Regions from separate parts of the Streptomyces sp. NPDC031670 genome, predicted to be linked through region 3. Evidence: riboswitches for the same ligand, from Rfam matches in the RefSeq annotation. Region 3 holds a riboswitch; each other region holds the start of a gene.
The links. A riboswitch is a leader RNA that binds a small molecule or an ion and turns the genes downstream of it on or off. The one in region 3 is predicted to bind cobalamin.

Region 1 (3,268 bases), on a different contig from region 3:
GGCGCTCCTTCGGCACCTGGGTCACCTGGTTCCTGCTCGGCGGTGACCTCTACACGGCGTACACCTTCGTCGCGGTCCCGGCGGCGGTGTACGCGGCGGGCGCGGCCGGGTTCTTCGCGGTGCCGTACACGATCCTCGTCTATCCGCTCATCTTCACCTTCCTGCCGCGGCTCTGGTCGGTCTCGCACAAGCACGGCTATGTGACGACCTCGGACTTCGTACGCGGCCGGTTCGGCTCCAAGAGCCTCTCGCTCGCGGTCGCGGTCACCGGCATCCTCGCCACGATGCCCTACATCGCGCTCCAGCTCGTCGGCATCCAGGCGGTGCTGGACGTGATGGGCATCGGCGGCTCCGGCAACTGGTTCGTCAAGGACCTGCCGCTGCTGATCGCGTTCGCGGTGCTCGCCGCGTACACCTACTCCTCGGGTCTGCGCGCCCCCGCCCTGATCGCGTTCGTGAAGGACACGCTGATCTACATCGTCATCCTGGTGGCGATCATCTACATCCCGATCAAGCTCGGCGGCTTCGACGACATCTTCGCGGCGGCCCGGCACAAGTTCGAGACGCCCAACGCGGCCGGCAAGCCCACCGGCGCGCTGGTGCCCGGCGAGGCGGGCCAGTGGACCTACGCCACGCTCGCCCTCGGCTCCGCGCTGGCGCTGTTCATGTACCCGCACTCGATCACGGCGACCCTCTCCTCCCGCAGCCGCAACGTCATCCGCCGCAACACCACGATCCTGCCCCTGTACTCGCTGATGCTGGGGCTGCTCGCGCTGCTCGGCTTCATGGCGATCGCCGCCGGGGTCAAGGTCAAGAACGGCCAGCTGGCCATCCCGCAGCTCTTCGAGGACATGTTCCCGGACTGGTTCGCGGGCGTGGCCTTCGCGGCGATCGGCATCGGCGCGCTCGTCCCGGCGGCCATCATGTCGATCGCGGCGGCGAACCTGTTCACCCGCAACATCTACCGGGACTTCATCAAGCCGGACGCCACGCCCAAGCAGGAGGCACAGGTCTCCAAGATCGTCTCGCTTCTGGTGAAGGTGGGCGCGCTGGTCTTCGTCCTGACCATGGACAAGACGGTCGCGATCAACTTCCAGCTGCTCGGCGGCATCTGGATCCTGCAGACCTTCCCGGCCCTGGTGGGCGGTCTGTTCACGCGCTGGTTCCACCGCTGGGCGCTGCTCGCGGGCTGGGCGGTCGGCATGGCGTACGGCACGCTCGCCGCGTACGGGGTCGCCTCCCCCACCCAGAAGCACTTCGGCGGCAGCTCCAGGGAGATCCCCGGCATCGGTGAGATCGGCTACATCGGCCTGACGGCCTTCGTCCTGAACGTGGCGGTCACGGTGGTCCTCACGTTCGTCCTGCGGGCCGTGAAGGCCCCTGACGGGGCCGACGAGACGTCCCCGCAGGACTACACCGCGGACGCGGGCGACCCGGGCGTGGAGGTCGAACTGCCCCCGGCGACGGCGGGCTCGGCGCACTGAGCCGGACAACATGAGACGGGCCGCCGGGGAAACCCGGCGGCCCGTTTTCGTGGCTCGGGGGAATGCCCACGACCGCCTCGCGGTTCCGGCCTAGGGCATCCGCAACCCCCTCAGGGGCGCGGGGAACCGCGCGACAAGCCCCCGCCGGCCCGCAGTGAAGCAACTACCCAGCACACACACTCCGGTACGGATGCGACACAACATGTGGGGGCGCCACGACCGCCCGGCACAAGATGTATGCTCATGCTCGCTGTCGCCGCAGGGGAATCCGGTGCAAATCCGGAACTGTCCCGCAACGGTGTACTGGTACGCATTCGCGTACTTGTTCAGTCCGAGGACCTGCCGAACAGCCCGCCCTGACCGTCCGGTCCGGGTGCCGAGACGTCCGGGCCTCGCGGAATGGGCAGTGGACGCGGCGTACCCCCGAGGGGGTGTGTCCGTGTGCCCGCGCACTTCCCCGAGGCCCCGTGCCGAGCGAGGAGTGCCCCCACGTGACCATCGCCCCTGCGGATCCCGCTTCAGCGATCACCGAGGAGTCGGTCGACGCCCCCGGGACCGCGCTGCTGCGGACCCTGACCGACCTCACCGCCGATCTGGTGGACACCGACCCCGGCCGGGTCGCCGCCGCCGCGCTGCGCGGACGCAACGCGCGCTCGGACGAGGCGGAGTTGCGTGGGCTCGCCACCGAGGCCGCCGCGGGTCTGATCTCCGAGGACCCGGCGTACTCCCGTCTCGCCGCCCGGCTGCTGACGCTCACGATCGCCGAGGAGGCCGCGGGCCAGGGCTCCATCTCGTTCTCCGAGTCGGTCGAGGTCGGCCACCGCGAGGGGCTGATCGCGGACCGCACCGCCGACTTCGTGCGGCTGCACGCGGCCCGGCTCGACGCGCTGGTCGAGGCCTCCCTCGCGGACGGCGCCGACGACCGCTTCGGCTACTTCGGCCTGCGCACGCTCTACTCCCGCTACCTCCTGCGCCACCCGATCACCCGCCAGGTCATCGAGACCCCGCAGTACTTCATGCTCCGGGTCGCGGCGGGCCTGGCCGAGGACGACTCGGTGCGCGCGCTGGACGAGGTCGCCTCGCTGTACGGGCTGATGAGCCGGCTCGACTACCTGCCGTCCTCCCCCACGCTCTTCAACTCCGGCACCCGCCACCCGCAGATGTCCAGCTGCTACCTGCTGGACTCCCCGCTGGACGAGCTGGACTCGATCTACGACCGCTACCACCAGGTGGCGCGCCTGTCCAAGCACGCCGGCGGCATCGGCCTGTCGTACTCCCGCATCCGCTCGCGCGGCTCGCTCATCCGGGGCACCAACGGCCACTCCAACGGCATCGTCCCGTTCCTGAAGACGCTGGACGCCTCGGTGGCGGCCGTCAACCAGGGCGGCCGGCGCAAGGGCGCCGCGGCGGTCTACCTGGAGACCTGGCACTCCGACATCGAGGAGTTCCTGGAGCTGCGCGACAACACCGGTGAGGACGCCCGGCGCACCCACAACCTGAACCTGGCGCACTGGATCCCGGACGAGTTCATGCGCCGGGTGGACGCGGACGGCACCTGGTCGCTGTTCTCCCCCGCCGACGTGCCCGAGCTGGTCGACCTGTGGGGCGAGGAGTTCGACGCCGCCTACCGCAGGGCCGAGGCCGCGGGTCTGGCCCAGAAGACGATCCCGGCGCGGGACCTGTACGGCCGGATGATGCGCACCCTGGCGCAGACCGGCAACGGCTGGATGACCTTCAAGGACGCCTCCAACCGCACCGCCAACCAGACGGCGGAGCCCGGCCAC
Region 2 (3,268 bases), on a different contig from region 3:
AAGTTGGACATCAGCGGCACCGCGCACACCGCGACCCGCAGCACGTCCTCGCCGACCGGCGGTGCCACCACGGACTCGCGCACGGCGCCGCGCAGCGACACCCGCAGGCCGTCCTCCTCGTCGATGCCGAGCCCGTGCGCGAACGGCAGGATCCCGTACGTATGCCGCCCGGTGAGCCCGCGCAGCATGTCGATGCCGGGCTGAAGGAGCGAGACGTCGCCGCGGAACTTGTTGACGATGTACCCGGCGACCAGCGCCTGGTCCTCGGGGCTCAGCAGCGCCGTCGTACCGAAGAACGAGGCGAACACCCCGCCCCGGTCGATGTCGCCGACCACCACCACCGGCAGCCTCGCGGCGCGCGCGATGCCCATGTTGACGATGTCGGTGCGCCGCAGATTGATCTCGGCCGGGCTGCCCGCCCCCTCGCAGATCACGGCGTCATATGTGCCCCGCAGCCGCTCCAGGCAGTCCACGACCGTGCCCAGAAGCGCCTCCTGGCGTCCGCCGTGGTAGCCGCGGGCGCTCAGCTCGCCCACCGGTCTGCCCATCAGCACGACCTGGCTCGAACGGTCGCTCCCCGGCTTGAGCAGCACGGGGTTCATCAGCGCGGACGGCTCCACGCGCGCCGCCTGCGCCTGCATCGCCTGCGCGCGCCCGATCTCCGCGCCCTCGCGCGTCACGAAGGAGTTGAGGGACATGTTCTGTCCCTTGAAGGGCGCGACCTTCACACCCCGGCGCACCAGCCACCGGCAGATCCCGGCGGTGACGACGCTCTTGCCCGCGTCCGACGTGGTGCCCGCGACCAGCAGTCCACCGCTCATGTCCGTACCTTCCTCACCGCGATCGCCACACCCAGCGCCAGCCAGCCCACCCGGCGCGACAGCCGCACCGCCCGCTCGATGTCCGCCACTTCCACCGCGCGGCCGTCCCCGTTCAGCACCGGCCGGTGCTCGACACGGCCGCCGTACGAGAGGGTGCCGCCGAGCCGTACGCCGAGCGCCCCCGCGAACGACGCCTCCACGGGACCGGCGTTGGGGCTCGGGTGCTTGGCCGCGTCCCGCCGCCACGCGCGCGTGGCGGCGCGCGGCGCGCCGCCCGCCGCGACCGCGAGCGCGGCGGTCAGCCGGGCGCCCGGCCAGCCCGCCACGTCGTCCAGGCGCGCCGAGGCCCACCCGTACCGCAGATGGCGCGGCGAGCGGTGGCCGACCATCGCGTCCAGGGTGTTGACCGCGCGGAACGCCACCAGACCCGGCACGCCCGCGAGCGCCCCCCACACCAGCGCGCCCACCACGGCGTCCGAGGTGTTCTCGGCGACGGACTCGACGACCGCGCGCGCGATGCCGGGCGCGTCCAGGGACTGAGGGTCGCGCCCGCACAGGTGCGGCAGCCGCGCGCGGGCCGCCTCGACGTCGCCCGACTGGAGGGCCGCGCCGATCGCCCGGGCCTCCCGGCCCAGCGAAGTGCCGCCCACCACGGCCCAGGTGGCGGCGGCGGTCAGCGCGATGGATGCGGCGGGCCGGCGGCGTACGGCACGGGTGGCGAGCAGCGCGGCGCCCGCGGCGCCTCCGGCGCACACAGCGGTGTGCAGCGCGCCCCAGCCACGGTGGTCGCGCCACAGCGCGCGCTCGACGGCCGCCGCGGCACGGCCGAACGCGGCGACCGGATGTCCGCGGCGGGGGTCGCCGAGGAGGAGGTCGCCGAGGAGACCGGCGGTGGCGCCGTACGCGAAGGTGCGATCGGCACGCATGGGATCAGCCCGCCGCAACGCCGCGGGGAGCTCCGGTACGTGCGGGAGGTGCCGGCAACAGGCAGGCGCGCATGGCGGTATGTCCTCACTCAGGGTGTCCGCGCCCTGGTATGACGTCGACCGGCGGTGAGAGTTCCTGGCTCACGGGGATCATTCCCCGATGACAGTGGCGGGACCGCGCCGGATTCGCACCGGCTTCCTCTTCTGCCGCCGTAAATGGCTCGGGCAGTCCACCATGCCCGGGAACGCCCGTCAACTCGCTGCTGACCTGCGACGGGAGAGTGTGCGCAGGCACACAGGAAACCGCCCCCCGGCAGGGCCGGAGGGCGGTCGTTGAGGGTGCGGCGCTGCTCGCCGGCCTACTTGGCGACGATCAGGTTGATGCCGTACGCGACGGCCGCCGCGCAGAGCGCGAAGCAGAGGTAGGCGGTGGTGCGGGCCACGGTGACGGTGCCCTTGCCGGTCGCGGCCGACTGCTGCTTGCTGAGGCCGACGATCCCGACGGTGAACAGGCCCACCAGGCCGACGGTGACGATGAGGCTGACACCGAAGACGGTGCCGAGAGCTGCCCAGTCGATGTGCATGACGATTCCTTCGGGGAGCGCTGCCGGGTCAGACGACGGCCGGGCGGGCCGGGTCGGCGGGGGCGGGCGCCGGGATGGTGGCCGTCAGGTCGACGGCCACGGCGGCGGCGGTGGGCGGCGGGGTGACCGCGGCCATCGCGGTCGTGACGACACCGGCGGGCTCGGCCGGGGTGGCGGCCGGGACGTTGGTGACGTCGTTGTGGTCGACCGGCCGGCGGCGCGACAGCTTCCAGATGAAGCCGGAGCCCGCGAGCAGCAGGACCGCCACGAGGACGATGCCCCAGGTGCCCTGGCCGGTGAGGAACTCGGCGCCGGCGCCGACCAGGCCCGCGGCGGGCAGGGTCAGGCCCCAGGCGATGAACATCCGGGTCGCGGTGGACCAGCGGACCACTCCGCCCTTGCGGCCGAGACCGGCGCCCATGACGGAGCCGGAGCAGACCTGGGTGGTGGAGAGCGAGAAGCCGAGGTGCGAGGAGGCCAGGATGACGGTCGCGGCACCGGACTGGGCGGCGAAGCCCTGCGGCGGCGCCAGCTCGGTCAGCCCCTTGCCCATGGTGCGGATGATGCGCCAGCCGCCGAGGTAGGTACCCATGGCGATGGCCATGCCGGCCGAGACGATGACCCACAGCGGGGGGTTGGCGCCCGGGTGCAGCACGCCGCCGGTGACCAGGGCGAGGGTGATGATGCCCATGGTCTTCTGCGCGTCGTTGGTGCCGTGGGCGAGCGAGACGAGACCGGCGGAGGCGATCTGTCCGGCCCGGTAGCCCTTGGCGGTGGCCTTCTCGGCCGCCGGGTCGGCGTGCCGGTTGATCCGGTACGTCAGCCGGGTGGCGAGCGTCGCGGCGACGCCCGCGACGATCGGGGCGGCGACGGCGGGGAGCAGCACCTTGGTGACGATGGTGGAGCCGTTCACCGAGGACCAGCCGGCCGACATCAC
Region 3 (3,268 bases):
CCGGGCGTGCTCGACGGTTCCAGCTCGGCCTGCGACTGGGGCAGCGACCCCGACGCGGTCGTCCCGGGCGTCTTCGGCCCCGGCCACCAGCCCCGGCTGACCCGGACCGACTACGTGGCCAACTCCAACAACGACTCGGCCCTGACCAACCCCTCGGCGCCGCTCACCGGCTATCCGAAGATGTACCGCGTCGGCGCGCCCCTCGGACCGCGTGCCCAGCTCGGACTCCGGATGATCGCGGACCGGCGCGACGGCACCGACGGCCTCGGCGCACCGGGGTTCACCCTGTCCACCCTCCGGGCGAGCATGCTGGGAGACCGCAACTACACGGCGGAGCTGGGGCGGGACGACGCGGTCGCGATGTGCCGCGCGCACCCCGTCCTGACCGCGACCGACGGCACCGAGGTGGATGTGCGCGCCGCCTGTGACGTGCTGGCGGCCTGGGACACCCGCGACGACGCCGACAGCCGTGGATCCGTGGTGTGGCACGCGTTCCGTACCCGAGTGAACGGTCCGCACCCGTGGTGGCGCGTTCCGTACGACCCGGCCCGGCCGCTCACCACTCCGCGCGGCCTCAACGGCGAAGAGCCCCAGGTGCGGCGGGCGCTGGCCGACGCCGTGCGCGAGCTGGCCGCCGACAAGGTGCCGCTGGACGCGCCGATCGGCAGGGTGCAGCGCTGGGCGGGGATACCGCTGCCCGGCTGCTCCGGCGCCGAGGGATGCTTCAACGTCGTCAACGCGACACCCACGTCCGGCAGCGGCGGCGCCACCCGCCCCGCCTCCCCGCAGGACCACGCCTCCGGCTCCAGCTTCGTCATGGCCACGGAGCTGACACCCCAGGGCCCCCGCACGCGGACGATCCTCACCTACGGGCAGTCCGCCAACCCGAAGTCGCCCCACTACACCGACCAGACCGAGCTCTTCTCGCGCAAACAGTGGGTCACGGAACGGTTCACCGAGGCGGAGATAGCCTCCGACCCGCGTCTGCGGATCACCGTCCTGCGCGGCTGACTCATGGCGGGGCCCACCGGCAGGCTCCCGGAATGTGATCTGCAATACCCCTGCTCGCGGCCAGACTTGCAGGTGAGGCGGGTCGCACCTACGGTTGGCGGGCCGTGGTGTTCGGGAAGACCGGTGCAAGACCGGAGCGGCCCTCGCCACTGTGATCGGGCCCCATGTCGTTCAGGCCATGAACGGCTTCGGGTAGCCCGTCCCGTTGTGCCACTGGTGGCCGTAGGCCGCTGGGAAGGCGGGGACGGTGCGACACCCGGAAGCCAGGAGACCGGCCACGGCATCTCGCGTAATGATCCACGAGGTGCTGGAGCGTGAACGAATGACCCTGCCCACCCCTGCCGCCACATTCCACTGGCGGCGCGAGGACACCGTACGTACCGCATGGCTGCTGGCGGTGATCGCCGCCCTGCATGTCGTCGCGTTCGGCATCCTGTTCCTGCTGGTCGTGCCCGAGCACTACGAGGTCGGCTCGAAGACGTTCGGCCTCGGACTCGGCGTCACCGCCTACACCCTCGGTATGCGGCACGCCTTCGACGCCGACCACATCGCCGCGATCGACAACACCACCCGCAAGCTGATGGCCGACGGCAAACGGCCGGTGTCGGTCGGCTTCTGGTTCGCGCTCGGGCACTCCAGCGTCGTCGTCGTGATGGCGGCGCTGGTCGCCGGGGGTGCGCAGCTCGCGGGCACCCTGATGAACGACGACTCGCCGACCCACCAGACCCTCGGTGTGGTCGGAACGACCGTCTCCGGATCGTTCCTCTACCTCATCGCCGCACTCAACCTGCTGGCCCTCGTCGGCATCCTGCGGGTGTTCCGGGCCATGCGCGCCGGGACGTACGACGAAGCCGAACTCGAACAGCACCTGGACTCCAGGGGGTTCATGAACCGTCTGCTGGGCCGCTTCACCAAGTCGATCACCCGGCCGGGCCAGATGTACCCGCTGGGCTTCCTCTTCGGGCTCGGCTTCGACACCGCCACCGAGGTCACCCTGATGGTGATGGCCGGCTCGGGCGCCGCCGCCGGGCTGCCCTGGTACGCGGTGCTGTGCCTGCCGCTGCTGTTCGCGGCGGGGATGAGCCTGTTCGACACCATCGACGGCACCTTCATGAACTTCGCGTACCAGTGGGCGTTCTCCAACCCGGTGCGCAAGGTGTTCTACAACCTCACCATCACGGGACTGTCCATCGCGGTGGCCTTCCTGATCGGCACGATCGAGCTGGTGGGTGTGTTGCACGAGAAGCTGGACCTGCGGGACGCCGTCACCGGGTGGGTCGCGGGCCTCGACCTGGACAACGTGGGCTTCATCATCGTCGGTCTGTTTGTCGTGGTGTGGGCGGCGGCGCTGGCGTACTGGAGGTTCGCCAGGGTCGAGCAGCGGTGGGCGGTGCGCGCCGCCGCGACAGCCGCACTGCCGGGCAGGGCCCGGCCGGGCGCACCCCGCGACGAGCCCGCACCCGCACCCCGCGACGAGACCGCGTCCGCGCCGGACGTTGTCAGCTGAAGGCCGTGGCGTTCGCCGCCGCCCAGTCCGCGAACGTGTGCGGAGCCCGGCCCAGGAGCCGTTCCACGTCCGGGCTCACCCGTCGCTCCTCGGGTGTGGGCTCGCCGAGGATGCGAAGCGTGCCCTCGACGACCGGCTCCGGCATGAAGCGCAGCAGCAGCGCCCGCGCCTCGGTCCGGCTCTGCTCGACGAACCGCACCGGCGCTCCCAACGCGTCCCCGATCGCCCGCGCCTGCTCGCGCGGCGAGACAGGGGCCGGTCCGGTCAGCTCGTACGTCCGGCCCGCGTGGATCCCGTCGCGCAGGGCCACCGCGGCGACGGCGGCGATGTCGGCCGGATCGACGACGGGCAGGCCGACATCGCCGAAGGGAGCGGTGACCGTCCGGTCGGAGCGGATCGAAGGGGCCCACATATAGGTGTTGGAGGCGAAGCCGCTGGGCCGTAGGACCGTCCACTGGAGGCCCGACTCCCGTACGGCGTCCTCGAAGGCGCGCAGCCGGGCGTGCGCCAAGGAATCCGGGCGGGTCGCGGTGGCCTGTGAGGACTGCAGGACCACCCGCCGGACTCCGGCGGCCCGCGCCGTGCCGAGAATGGCGTACGGGTCGAGGCCGTCGCCGCCCCCGGGGACGAGGAGGTACAGGGCCTCGGCCCCGTCGAGCGGGCGCTTCAGGCTCTCGGGCCGGGCCGGATCGGCTTGCCGGAACTCCACGCTGCCGGGCACGTGATCCGTGGGCGTACGGCGGGAGAGGG

Region 1: linked by a shared signal. The riboswitch ahead of ACZ5ID_RS29395 (ribonucleoside-diphosphate reductase subunit alpha) and the one ahead of nicT (Nickel transporter NicT) in region 3 are both predicted to bind cobalamin.
Region 2: linked by a shared signal. The riboswitch ahead of ACZ5ID_RS13540 (cobalamin biosynthesis protein) and the one ahead of nicT (Nickel transporter NicT) in region 3 are both predicted to bind cobalamin.

What each region holds. Positions count from the first base shown of each region.
Region 1 is NZ_JBVILC010000020.1:62,276-65,543, forward strand. It holds gene mctP (monocarboxylate uptake permease MctP) at 1-1,484, shown strand, start outside; cobalamin riboswitch at 1,706-1,845, shown strand; gene ACZ5ID_RS29395 (ribonucleoside-diphosphate reductase subunit alpha) at 1,976-3,268, shown strand, end outside.
Region 2 is NZ_JBVILC010000006.1:33,215-36,482, reverse strand. It holds gene ACZ5ID_RS13545 (cobyric acid synthase) at 1-821, opposite strand, end outside; gene ACZ5ID_RS13540 (cobalamin biosynthesis protein) at 818-1,747, opposite strand; cobalamin riboswitch at 1,804-2,000, opposite strand; gene ACZ5ID_RS13535 (hypothetical protein) at 2,107-2,331, opposite strand; gene ACZ5ID_RS13530 (inorganic phosphate transporter) at 2,360-3,268, opposite strand, start outside.
Region 3 is NZ_JBVILC010000009.1:3,815-7,082, reverse strand. It holds gene ACZ5ID_RS18340 (penicillin acylase family protein) at 1-1,011, shown strand, start outside; cobalamin riboswitch at 1,100-1,305, shown strand; gene nicT (Nickel transporter NicT) at 1,304-2,518, shown strand; gene ACZ5ID_RS18330 (NAD(P)H-binding protein) at 2,511-3,268, opposite strand, start outside.